3 regions of the Terrabacter sp. Soil811 genome follow, and region 3 is predicted to be linked to each of the others. Evidence: riboswitches for the same ligand, from Rfam matches in the RefSeq annotation. Region 3 holds a riboswitch; each other region holds the start of a gene.

The links. A riboswitch is a leader RNA that binds a small molecule or an ion and turns the genes downstream of it on or off. The one in region 3 is predicted to bind cyclic di-AMP.
Region 1: linked by a shared signal. The riboswitch ahead of ASH01_RS03925 (LysM peptidoglycan-binding domain-containing protein) and the one ahead of ASH01_RS18395 (CHAP domain-containing protein) in region 3 are both predicted to bind cyclic di-AMP.
Region 2: linked by a shared signal. The riboswitch ahead of ASH01_RS21870 (C40 family peptidase) and the one ahead of ASH01_RS18395 (CHAP domain-containing protein) in region 3 are both predicted to bind cyclic di-AMP.

What each region holds. Positions count from the first base shown of each region.
Region 1 covers NZ_LMSX01000001.1:845,067-849,271, reverse strand. Annotated here, with positions in the region: gene ASH01_RS03930 (serine/threonine-protein kinase) at 1-1,199, shown strand, start outside; cyclic di-AMP (ydaO/yuaA leader) riboswitch at 1,520-1,707, shown strand; gene ASH01_RS03925 (LysM peptidoglycan-binding domain-containing protein) at 1,711-2,361, shown strand; tRNA gene ASH01_RS03920 (tRNA-Thr) at 2,523-2,598, shown strand; gene ASH01_RS03915 (DUF6325 family protein) at 2,760-3,206, shown strand; gene ASH01_RS03910 (hypothetical protein) at 3,394-4,101, opposite strand; gene ASH01_RS03905 (arylsulfatase) at 4,174-4,205, opposite strand, start outside.
Region 2 covers NZ_LMSX01000014.1:14,148-18,352, forward strand. Annotated here, with positions in the region: gene ASH01_RS21860 (hypothetical protein) at 331-942, shown strand; gene ASH01_RS21865 (DsbA family oxidoreductase) at 1,004-1,687, opposite strand; gene ASH01_RS21870 (C40 family peptidase) at 1,784-2,560, opposite strand; cyclic di-AMP (ydaO/yuaA leader) riboswitch at 2,563-2,738, opposite strand; gene ASH01_RS21875 (metal-dependent transcriptional regulator) at 2,946-3,641, opposite strand; gene ASH01_RS21880 (MFS transporter) at 3,671-4,205, opposite strand, start outside.
Region 3 covers NZ_LMSX01000010.1:235,405-239,609, reverse strand. Annotated here, with positions in the region: gene ASH01_RS18405 (GNAT family N-acetyltransferase) at 1-341, shown strand, start outside; gene ASH01_RS18400 (alkene reductase) at 505-1,575, opposite strand; gene ASH01_RS18395 (CHAP domain-containing protein) at 1,855-2,742, opposite strand; cyclic di-AMP (ydaO/yuaA leader) riboswitch at 2,747-2,934, opposite strand; gene ASH01_RS18390 (sortase domain-containing protein) at 3,274-4,065, opposite strand; gene ASH01_RS18385 (CHRD domain-containing protein) at 4,120-4,205, opposite strand, start outside.

The DNA of each region.
Region 1 (4,205 bases), on a different contig from region 3:
CGGGCCGTCCGCCGTTCGGCCGCGCCCGCATGGACGCCGTGCTCACCCGCGTCCGTGCCGGTGACGTCGACCTCGAGGGCGTCGACCCGCGCCTCGTGCCGCTGCTGCGCGCGTCCCTCTCTCCCGACCCGCGGCTTCGCCCCCACGCCGACGAGGTCATCGCGGCGCTCGAGCTCTACGCCGCCGGCCGCGCGGCGACCGTGCCGACGCCGAGCGGCAACCCGTGGGACGACGGCCGCGTCAGCGCGACCCCCGGAGACACCCAGGTCGTGCAGCACGGCAGCACCGCCGTCATGCCGCCCGTCGGCACAGCAGGCACAGCAGGCACGGCAGGCACGGCAGGCGCCGTGGGCGCTGGTGCGGCCGCGGGGAACCCGGTGCGGTGGGCCCCGCCCCCGACCGGTCCACGGTCGCCCGATCCCGGCCCGGCGGCATACGACCACGGCTGGGACGACGAGCCCACGTCGCCGGACGACTGGGGTGGCGCCCAGGCCTACGATGCCCGACACGGGCGCGGCGGCCAGGACGTCGAACCGGCTCCGCAGGACGGCTACTGGCCCGACGACGAGTGGGACGAGGACGACGAGCCCGCCCAGCGCGAGGGCGACCCGCGCATCGGACTGCCGATGCGCACCGGCCTGCTCGCCGCCGTCGCGATCGCCTGGGTCGGTGCCCTCATGGCGTGGCCGGGCATCGCCCTCGTCGTGCTCGTCGTCCTGTCGGCGCTCGCCCGGGCCACCGATCGCTCGGTGACGGCGCTCGTGCTGCGCCGCTACGACTTCGGCCGCCGGCGCAGCGACGTGCCCTTCGCCGTCGTGTCGAGCCCGTGGCACCTCGTCGTCGGCATCATCGCAACGGGGGTCGGGCTGCTCCTGCCCGTGGCGGTGGCGCTCGCCGGCGTCTTCGCGGCCGCCCTGCTCCTCGCCGGCACGCAGGGGACCGACCTCGGCCCGGGCACACCGATCACGCTCGCGATCGGCGGTGTCCTCGGCCTGCTCATGCTGTGGTGGGGCCCCGGCGGCGCCTCGCTGCGACGCGGTTCGCGCTCGATGGCGCGGCTCCTCGTGCCGGCCGGCCTGGCCGCGCAGATCGTCTCCGGGCTGCTCGCCGTCTTCGGCGTCGCGGCTGCGCTCGTGGCCCTGCAGCACGGGTCGAGCCTCACGTGGGACCCGTTCACGACGAACCCTTTCGGGAAGTGACGGCTCGGCGCACGAGACGGTGAGCGTGCGGGGCGGGGCCTGTGGGGCGTCCGGGCGGCCTCTGTGCGGGGCCTGTGTGCATAGCGCATCGACCTGCATCTGGGGCTGAAAAAAAGATCACGGAAGTGTCTCGACGTGCCTTGTGCGCTGCGGAAACCTCCCGTACCGTCAGTGCTCGGCGGCCTCGACTTTCGGGTCGAACGGGAGCAGCACCACTCGGCTCCCGGGTCGCTTCGTCGCGTCCGGCTCCACACGAACGCTCCCACAACTTCACATGGACACCCATTTATCCGTTCCCTGAGCGCGCCGAGCCTCGCCAGCCAGGGATGTAGCCCACACCCGTGGGCCGGGCGAGGACGGGGGACCCAGTGTGGCCAGTGAGTGCATGTGTGTCGAAGCGCATGTCAAGAGGACGAGATCTGGTCTCGGGGTGAAGTCGCATCCGCGACGGGGCACCTGACGCCCCAACCCGACAGCTAACCCCGCAGGCGCGCGTCAGGAAGGATCACCCATGCAGTACATGTCCAAGCATGCTGCGGCCAAGAAGATCTCGGCCAAGCAGCGCATCGCGGGAGTCGGAATCGCTGGAGCCGCCACCATCGTCGGTGGGATCGCCACGGGCGGGTCGGCCAAGGCCGCCTCGGTCTGGGATCGCGTCGCCCAGTGCGAGTCGAGCGGCAACTGGCACATCAACACCGGCAACGGCTACTACGGCGGCCTCCAGTTCGTGCAGAGCACGTGGCGTGGCTACGGCGGCACGGCCTTCGCGTCGCGCGCCGACCTCGCCACGCGGGCCGAGCAGATCGCCATCGCGCAGCGCGTCCTCGCCTCCCAGGGCCCCGGCGCCTGGCCGGTGTGCTCGCAGCGGGCCGGCCTGACGCGGGCCAACGGTGGCGCGACGACGAACCCGGTCTCGCGGTCGACCGTCCGCAAGCCCGTGACGACGAAGAAGGTCGTCAAGAAGAAGACGTACGCGACGAAGCCCACGGTCAAGAACACCGCCAAGGGCGCGAAGGTCACCGTGCACAGCGGCGACACCCTCGGCAAGATCGCCGCGCGCTACCACGTGGCCGGCGGCTGGAAGGCCCTCTGGAAGGCCAACGGCGCCCGGGTCACCAACCCGAACCTCATCTTCGTGGGTCAGACTCTGCGACTCCCGTGAGTTCCTGATACAACTGAGCCGGACGGCCTCGCGCGACCAACCCCTGGGTTTGCGCGGGGCCGTCCTTCTCATGTCCGGCGTCGGCTCGCGCCCGGTGTTTGGGCGTATGCCGTCCCGCTCGGTTACGCTTTCGCCCGTCCGCGGCGCTCGCGCCGAGACGTGCTGGCGTGGCGCAATTGGTAGCGCACCTGTCTTGTAAACAGGCGGTTAGGGGTTCGAGTCCCCTCGCCAGCTCCACCGTGACGTGCGAGTCCGGCTGACGGGCCCGCATCTGCGTGCCCACGGCGAGAGGCTCATCCCCGGCGGATGACGCGGGACGGACGAGCGGCTCCTAGCGTTGGGATCGGTCCCCCATCGGACGCACCGATCCATCGGACGCACCTCAAGGAGAAGATGACATGACTCTCAACGTCGACGAGCTCGGTCCGGTGGACTGGATCGTCGTGGAGTTCGAGGGCAGCACCCTCAACGGCAAGATCGCCCCGATCCTCAAGGACTACGTGGATCGCGAGCTCATCCGGGTCCTGGACCTGCTGTTCTTCAAGAAGGCGGAGGACGGCAGCTTCGAGGCCTTCGAGGCGACCGACCTGGAGGACTCGGAGATCGGCGAGCTCCGTGCGTACGAGACCGAGCTGGCCATGCTGCTCAGCGAGCAGGACGTCGCCGACCTGGCCGACACCATCGAGCCCGGCAGCTCAGCGGCCGTCCTGGTCTGGGAGAACCTGTGGGCGGCTCCCTTCGGCGCGGCGGTGCGTCACGCCGGCGGCCAGCTCGTGGCCAGCGGGCGCATCCCGATCCAGGCCGTCATCGCCGCCATCGAGTCCGACGAAGAGGAAGGAGCCTGACATGCCACTCGCAGCCAGGCGCAGGAGAAGGACAGTGGCCGCCGTCGGCGGCGCCGTCGTCGTCGCGCACGGGATTCACCGGCGCGGTGAACGCCGTGAGGACCGGCGCGACGATCGCCGCGATCGCCGCTGACGCGTGACTCGGGCCGTGGGGCCCGCTCAGGGCTCCACGGCTCCTTGCGCTGCCCTACGCCGTCGCCGGCTCCGGTCGGAACGACGTGACCAGCAGGTGCAGGCTGAGGAGCAGGACCCACAACGGGAAGAGCAGGACGGCCCAGACCGTCCGCGGTGGTGCAAGGAGCAGGACCAGCGCGACGACGAACCCCACGGCCACGAGCCAGCGAGGCACGATCCCGGTGCGACGGCCGAGGTTCGTGACGACCATCGTGAAGACCGCTGCCATGCGGATGCCGAACGTCGTCAGGAGGGCCGTGCTGACCGCCCCCACCTGCCGGACGTACTCCGGCGAGACGCTGTCGGGCCCGTCGTAGAGGGCGAGCAGGGCTCCGACGTCTGCAGATGCGGCGAAGAGCATGGCGACGAAGAGCAGCCCCGACCCGAGGAAGGCTGTCGCGAACAGCTTGTCCTCGCGGTGCCCGAGACGGGAACGGATCACCCCGATGAACCACAGGAAGGCGATGCCCGCGTACGGGGTGAGCTGCATCGCCAGCGTGACCCTGCCGCGGCGCTCCGCATCGGTGATCCACGTCGAGCGGCCGCCGGTGCCCGGGAGCGCCAGGTACATGAGGATGACGACCGCCCCCAGGAGCACGGCGAAGGCGATCCCGGCGATGGCCGCCGCCCGCGGTGTGCGGATCTCGTCGAGCACCCGCCCCCGTGGTGCGAGGTCGGCCGGTGACTCGGCCCGACCACGGTCGTCCTCATGCATGCTCATGCTCCAGCCGTGGGCCCGTGCGGCCTTCGTCGGGACCGATCGTGTGACGACCCTGCGGGGGTCGGTGGCGGTTCACTCACGCATCAACATGCCCTGCGCTTCAC
Region 2 (4,205 bases), on a different contig from region 3:
ATCATGGCGCGACATGCCCGCGGATGTACAGGGTTGACGGCGTGCCGGGTGATTTGCGTGCGTTTGCGACACACCTCGGGCGCCGCCACGTCTTCCCCCGTGAGGCGCCGCGCCGGACGCTTGGGCGGGGACCCGGGCGAGCCGGTGGGGGCGACGACCGGCGCATCACGAACGGCGGCGACGGGCTGCGGTCCGACGGGTGGTGGGTGCTCCCGAGGAGGGGACGGGAGCACCCACCGACGCCCGGGCGGGCTTGCCCAAGAGCCGGATCCGACCCGGACCTGCATGCGACGATGGAGACTCCACGACCCGTCACCCCAGGAGCAGCACATGACGGCGACCGACCCGAGCCACGGCTTCCTCAGCGAGCCGGCTCTGACACCGGAGCTCGAGGCCTACTTCGCGAGCGACGTCACCGACCATGGCTACGTCATGAACCTCAGCCGCGTCTGGGCCCAGTCGCCCGCGGCCCACGACACGCTCTTCGCGCTCCTGGCCGACATGGTCTCCGTCGCCGGCCTGAGCTTCCGGCAGCGCGGCATCCTCATCGCCGCGACCGCCTCGACCATCGGCGACTCCTACTGTGCGCTCGCGTGGGGTGGCCGCCTCGCCACCGCAGCCGGCGAGGAGGTCGCAGGCGCCGTGCTCCGCGGAGACGACGAGCCCCTCGACGCCGCCGACGCCGCCCTGGCGACGTGGGCCCGGACCGTGGCGAGCACCCCGAACGCCACCACTCCCGCCGATCTCGAGCCGTTGCGCGCCGTCGGCTTCGACGACCGGCAGATCTTCGCGATCACGGTCTTCGTCGCGCTGCGCCGAGCCTTCTCGACCGTCAACGACGCCCTCGGCCCGCTCCCCGACCACCAGCTGCGCGCCGACGCCCCACCCGCCGTGGACGACGCGGTCTCCTTCGGCCGCCCGGCCGCGGACCAGCCCTCCTGACCGAGGGCGTATGCCGTCCGCCCGGCTCCCCGGGTCGGGCACCCGGCCCGCGCGTTCGCGCTCAGACGGTCTGCGTGGCCACCCCGCGCAGCAGCGCGAGGTAGTCCTCGACCGGGTGGGCTCCGGTCACGGCGGCATACCCGTTGGCGACGACGAACGGCGTCGACGTCACACCCATGGACCGCGCCTGCTGCTCGTCCTCACGCACCTGTTCGGCGTACTCGTCGGAGGCGAGCACGGCCGACACCCGCCGCTCGTCGAGACCGCACTCGCCGGCGAGGCGCTGCAGGACCTCACGGTCGTCGATGGCGAGGCCCTCGCCGAAGTGCGCGGAGTGGAAGCGCTCGACCGCCGCGGAGCGCAGCGCGGGCCCGCCCATCTCGCCGGCGAGGGCGCAGAGCCGGTGCGCGTCGAAGGTGTTGGCGCGCACCGCGCGGTCCCAGTCGAAGACGAGGTCGTCGGCCTCGGCCACCTCGCTGGCCTTGGCGTTCATGAGCCGGCCGGCGCCCGCGTCGCCGCCGTGGCGCACCGAGAGGTGGTCGCTGACGGGCACGGAGCCACCGACCGGGACGTCCGGGTCGAGCTCGAAGGAGCGCAGGCGCACCGTGACGTCGTGCGGCCGCTCGAAGGCGGCAACGGCAGCCTCGACACGGCGCTTGGCGACCCACGAGTAGGGGCAGACCAGGTCGCTCCAGAGGTCGAGCTCGATGATGGTCGTGGACTCGGCAGCAGGCTGATCGGTCATCGACTCAGTCAACCACGGTGGCTGACGGGGCCGGAAAAGCGCTGCGCCCCCACCGGATCCGGTGGGGGCGCAGCGTGTGGCGTGAGAGGTGACCGCTCAGATGCGGCCGTACATCGACGGCGTCGTCCAGATGGAGTGGTTGCCGATGACGGTGCCGGGACGCTGGGCGTCGATCATGCGGCCCGGGCTGACGTAGATGCCCACGTGGTAGATCGGCGAGCCGAAGAAGACGAGGTCGCCGGGGCGCGGGTTGCTGACCGGGGTCGAGGCCGCGGCCTGCGCCGACGCGGTGCGCGGGATCGAGATGCCGGCCTGGCGGTAGACGTAGGACGTGAAGCCGGAGCAGTCGAAGCCGGAGGGCGTCGTGCCGCCGTAGACGTAGGGAACACCGAAGTACGACTGGGCGATGCCGATGATGCCCGTGGCGCTGGGGTTGGGCGCGACGTTGAGGGCGGCCCGGGTGGTCGAGCCGGAGCGCGACGCGCGCTGCTGGGTGGCCTCACGCTCGGCGGCGGCCTTCTCGGCGGCCTTCTTCGCGGCGCGCTCGGACTTGACCTGGACGTCCTCGATGACGACCGGCTTGACCGAGGCCTGCTTGAGGGCGGGCTTGGCGTAGCCGATCGCCGACAGGGCGTTGCCGGCCTTGAGCGTGCCGACGGCGGGGCCGACGGCCGCGGGACCGGCGACCGTGCTGGCGGAGCCGTCAGCGGCGTTCGCGGTGCCGGCGAACGAAGCGACGAGACCACCCGAGGCCGCGACGATGGCGGCACCCTTCACGGCGGGCTGGGCCGACTCCTTGGCGATCGTCTTGAGCTCCGAGATCGCGTTGAAGCGACCGGGGGCGCGGTGGCGCCCGGGAACGTTCTGAGCCACGTTTGACCTCTCGACGCCTACGAGGTGAGCTGTCGGGTTCGGGCTGGAGGTACTGCCCGGCCTTCGCTCGGACCGGTCTCGGTCCACGGAGGGCTTCACCCCGAGGGCGTCTCTCGACGCCCGGAGAAAGTGGTTCCCCCGCTCCTGCCATGCGGTTCGTACTGAGCCTCAGGTCGATGGCAGGACTAGGCGGTCCGACCCGGGGCACTCACTCGACGGGGAGAGCAAGTTCGCCCACCGTACCCAAGTAGGAGTGCCTTGTCACCTTCGAGTTCCCGGAAGTCAAAGAAATTTCAGCGACCTCCGGACGGGGCCGGACGAGGTGTGGCAAGGCCTGCCAAAACGACCCGGCACACCGGGGCAAACCCTGCCGGATACGGCGTGTTCAGGCGGCCTGGCAGAAGACGTGGACGGCCACGTCGTCGGGCAGGGAGACGCCCGTGGACGGCTCGCTGCCCTCGCGGACGGCGACGACCCGGCCGCCGTCACGGACGACCTCGACGCGGGCGCCGGGCACGACGCCGGCACTCGTCAGCAGCGCGAGCGCCTCCGGGTCGACCTGGACGGGCTCACCGATGCGACGGATCGTCACGACCGTCGGCGCGGCCCCCACGGCGGCGGTCAGGGTGCTGAGGCCGGTGAGGAAGTCCTCGTCCTGGCGCACCCCGAGCTCCTCGAGACCGGGGATGGGGTTGCCGTAGGGCGACTCGAGCCCCTCGCCGATGAGGCCGAGGATCTTGCGCTCGACCTTCTCGGACATGACGTGCTCCCACCGGCAGGCCTCGTCGTGGGCGTACTCCCACTCGAGGCCGATGACGTCGACGAGCAGCCGCTCGGCGAGGCGGTGCTTGCGCATGACGCGGGTCGCGAGCAGCCGGCCGTGGTCGGACAGCTCGAGGTGACGGTCGCCCGAGACCGCGACGAGCCCGTCGCGCTCCATGCGGGCGACGGTCTGCGACACGGTGGGGCCCGAGTGGCCGAGACGCTCGGCGATGCGCGCGCGGAGGGGCACGATGCCCTCCTCCTCGAGCTCGAAGATGGTGCGCAGGTACATCTCGGTGGTGTCGATCAGGTCCGTCACGGTCATACCTTCTCAGAATCGGAGAGCGGTCAGGGACCGCCCGTCAGTGGCCCCGGCGTCGGCCCGGTCCTCGCGCGTCGGGTCGGGTCGTGCCGTGGCACCCAGATGCGCAGCCAGCCCGCCCCGACCACGGCACCCACGCCGAGCACGACGGCGGAGGCGCCGAGCGACATGATGGCGCTCAGCCCTGACAACGCCAGCGGACCCGCCGCCCTTCCCACGTCCGCGCAGAGCCGCCAACCGCCGAGGAACTGCGCGCGTCCGTCTGCGGGCGAGGCGTCGGCGCCCAGGGTCATGATGAGCCCCGCCCCGAGGCCGTTGCCGAGACCGAGCACGGTCGCCGCGGCCGTCACGGCGACGAGGCTCGTGGCGAGCGGGAGCAGCATCATGCCGAGGCCGAGCACGAGCATGCTGGGCACGGCGGCCGCGACCCGGCCGTGGCGGTCCATGAGCCAGCCCGAGGGGTAGAAGAGCGCCATGTCGAGCGCCCCGGCGACCCCGAAGACGAGCGACGTCTGTGCCGGGGAGAAGCCGACCGACTCGGCCCACAGCGGCACGAGGGCC
Region 3 (4,205 bases):
ATGCCGGACCGTTCAAGGAGCGGGCGGCGTACCGGTGGTCGTGCGAGGTGTCGGTCTACCTCGCGGGCGACCAGCGCGGTCGCGGCGGCGGGCGGCGGCTCTACGAGGCGCTGCTCGAGCGGCTCACGGCCCGCGGCTACCGGATGGCCGCGGCCGGGATGACCCAGCCCAACGAGGCGAGCGGCCGGCTGCACGCGGCGATGGGCTTCGAGCCGGTCGGCACCTACCGCGACATCGGCTGGAAGTTCGGCGCCTCGCACGACGTCGCGTGGGTCCAGCGACCCCTCGGCGACCCGCTCCCGTCCGGGGGTGGCGCCGAGAACCCGCCCGAGCCCACCTGACCGGCGAGCGCCGGTGCCCACCTGACCGGCCTACGCCGATGCCCATCCGACCTGGCCCAGTCGAGTGAGCGCTCCGTCCCAGTCGAGTGAGCGCCCCGCCACAGGTGGTCTGTGACGGGGCGCTCACTCGACTGTTACCGGGCGCTCACTCGACGGTGGGGTGTCAGGGGAGGGCGGGGTAGTCCGTGTAGCCCTCGGCGCCGCCGCCGTAGAAGGTGGCGGAGTTCGGCTCGTTGAGCGGGGCGCCCTCGCGCCAGCGACGGACGAGGTCCGGGTTGGCGAGGAACTCGCGCCCCACGGCGACGAGGTCACCGAGGTCGCGCTCGAGGATGTCCTCGACGTCGGCCAGCTCGGTGACCTTGCCGAAGCCGGTGTTGAGGATGACCGGGCCGTCGAAACGCTTGCGCAGATCGCGGACGAGGTCGGACTCCGGGTCGCCGAGGATGCTGAGGTAGGCGAGCCCGAGCGGGGCGATGCCCTCGACGAGCGACTCGTAGGTCGCGGCCGTCTCGGCCTCGTCCTCCTCGAGGACGCCCTGGATGTTGTGCGCGGGCGAGATGCGGATGCCGACGCGGTCGGCGCCGATCGCCTCGGCCACGGCCTTCGTGATCTCGACGGTCAGGCGGGCGCGGTTCTCGGGCGACCCGCCGTAGGAGTCGGTGCGCTCGTTGCTCGACGGCGCGAGGAACTGGTGCGGCAGGTAGCCGTTCGCGGCGTGCACCTCGACGCCGTCGAGCCCGGCCGCGACGGCCTGGCGCGCTGCGTGGACGAACTCCGCCACGAGCGCGGGGATCTCGTCGGTCTCCAGGGCCCGCGGGACGGCATACGCCTGCTGGCCGTTCGGGGTCACGATCTCGCCGGGCGCGGCGATGGCGCTCGGCGCCACGCTCTCGAGGCCGCCCTTGTTGTCGGGGTGGGCGATGCGGCCGGCGTGCATGAGCTGGACGACCACGCGGCCGTCGCCCTCGTGCACGGCATCGGCGACGAGGCGCCAGCCGGCGACCTGCTCGTCGGAGTGCATGCCGGGGGTGTCGAGGTAGCCCTGCCCGACGGCGCTCGGCTGGGTGCCCTCGGTGATGATGAGGCCGGCGCTCGCGCGCTGGCCGTAGTACTCGGCGTTGAGCTCGGTCGGTGCCTGGCCCTCGCCCGCGCGGTTGCGGGTCAGCGGGGCCATGACGAAGCGCTGGGGAAGGTCCCAGCGGCCGATGCGGATGCTCTCGAAGGCCGTGGACACAGGCCTGCTCCTCACGTCTAGGGGACTGTCGGTGGCGGTTGGCGGCCCCCACCGTCTATCGGTGGAGCCTTCAACTACCTAGGCGACAAGGAGGGCAGGCGGTCGATCATTCCCGTGTGTCCAGGGTTGCGCGTGTGGGGGATCCCACGCGGGCCGGAGGGTTCGGGTGGGTATGCCGAAGGGGAGGATGCGCAGGCATCCTCCCCTTCGTACGCGCTCAGCTCGTGGAGAACTCCGCGGTGGTCGTCGCGGAGGTCGTCGAGATGACGACCCGGTGGGTCACGGCACGTAGATGTACTTCATGCCGGGACCGTCGGTCAGCGTGCGCGTGTTGTAGTTGTACGCACCGGCGAGGGCGTTCATCTCGATGATCGTCACCTCGTTGCCGTTGACCGCGGTCACCCAGGCGACGTGGCCGACGCTCGAGGAGCCGTGGACGCCGGGCTGCATGACGAGGATCGACCGCGTGCGCGGCGTGCCCGTCACGGTGTAGCCCGCGGATGCTGCGCCCGAGGCCCACGCCATGGCGTTGCCGGTCCAGCCGCCGGGGTAGTAGCCCTCGGACTGGTACCACTTGTTGAGGGCGCCCCAGGTGCACTGGCCCGCGGTGGCCCAGTTGGAGGAGGCGCGCACGCCGGACGAGGCGCTCGGTGTCGTGGAGTTGACGCTCGCCTTCGCCGACGACGTGCTCGTCGTCAGCGTGGCGCGGGTCAGGTCGCGGGAGGCGCGCTGGGAGGCGGTCTTGCGCTGGGCGGCGGCCTGGGCTGCGGCCTTGGCGGCAGCCCGCTCGGACTTGACCTGGACGTCCTCGATGACCTGCGGCTTGGCCGGCGCGACGCGGTGGGCGACGGCCTTCTGCGCGGCCGGGGCGAAGCCGATCTTCGACAGCGCGGTCGACGCGGCCGGGGTGGCAGCCGTGGCCGGACCGACAGCGGCGGGAGCCGCGGCGTCGACACCGGCAGCAGCCGCGACGTCGCCCGAGTTGGGCGACAGGGTGTCGGCGCTCGCCGGGTTGGCGAAGGTGGCGACCAGGCCACCGGTGGCGGCGACGACGGCGCCCGCCTTCATGGCCGGCTGAGCCGACTCACGGGCGAGGAGCTTGAGTTCGTTGAGGGGGTTGTGGCGGCCTGGCGCACGATGGCGACCGCGGATGTTCTCAGTGTTCACGCGTGTTACCTCTCCGCGCCTACGAAGTTAGCTGTCGGGTTCGGGCGGAAAGGTGCCCGGGCCACCCCCGCCCCGCGATGCTCGCGTGGCGGGTGGGTCTTCACCCCAAGGACGTCCGAAGTCGTTGCGTAGGACGTCCGGAGAAACGTGTGGTTCCTCCGCTCCTGTCACAAGGTTCGATCTCTCTCGTCAGGCGGTGACAGGACTAGGCGGTCCACCTCGCGAGAGCCCGGCCAGGTGGCCGAACTCCCGGAAGACTAGACGAGGCGGCTGGCAAATGTCACGCCACGGTAACGACGACGCGCGCCGATCGCCCCTGAATGTCCGAAGTGCCCGTCTATACCAACGCTTTACCTTCAGCTGGGTGAGACGTGGATCACATCCGGAGGGGGTCCTCGACAAGCCCCCCACGGGTATGCCGCGGGGTCCCTCGGTGGGGACCCCGCGGCATACGCCGGGCTGAAGTGGCTCGAGTGTGGCTCGAGCGAGGCTCGACTGCGGGTCGGGCCGGGCGCGGTCCCGGAGCGGTCGTCAGGCGGCGCGCGAGAGGTGGCCGAAGACCACGACGTTGTCGCGGTACTCGTTGCGGCTGTCGGTCGGCCCGCCACACGTCACGAGGCGGATCTCGGCCTGGGTGAAGTCGCCCTTGTAGACGAGCTCGGTCGGGAACTGGGACTTCTTGTAGGCCGCGACCTTGTCGACGGTGAAGGTCAGGTGCGACCCGTCCCGGCGCGACACCTTGACGACGTCACCGGCCCTGACCTTGCCCAGCTCGTAGAAGATGCCCGGGACGCCCGAGGGGGTGTCGACGTGTGCGGCGAGGACCGACGGGCCGAGCTGGCCGGGCGTGGGGCCGGCGTCGTAGATCCCGACCTCCTGGGCCGTGCCCGGCACGGAGATCGTGCCATCGGCCTGGATGCCGAGCCGGACGAAGTGCGAGGAGCGCACCCCGATCGACGGGATCTCGATCGACGTCGGCTCGGACGCCTCGAGGAAGTCACCGATGCCGACGGTGCCCGGCGCGGCGCCGGCCGTCCTGCCCGCCGCCGGTGTCCCACCCTGACCGGGGGACGCCGACGGGCTGGACGAGGACGGGCCGGGCGTCGCGGGGGCGCTGGCCGTGGCGACCCCGCCCGCCGCGGGCTGCGGCGGGCCGGGGGTCCCCGAGCTCCCTCTGAGGCCGACCACGAGCGCGACGATCCCGATGACGACGAGCACTGCCGTGACCGCCAGCGCCGCCGTCACGCCCGCGCTGATGCGGCGGGTGCTGCGTTTGCCGGTGGGCGACGTCGGCTCGGGCGTGGAGCCGGTCGGTGCGCTCATGGTCGGGTCACTCCCGGTCGGTCGTGTCGGTGTCGGTCGCTCGGTGTCGGTCGCTCAGGCGCGCGAGCGGGTGCGACGGGCGGCGAAGGCGCCGGTCCCGGCCGCGGCGAGCAGGGCGCCAGCACCGACGAGCATGAGGG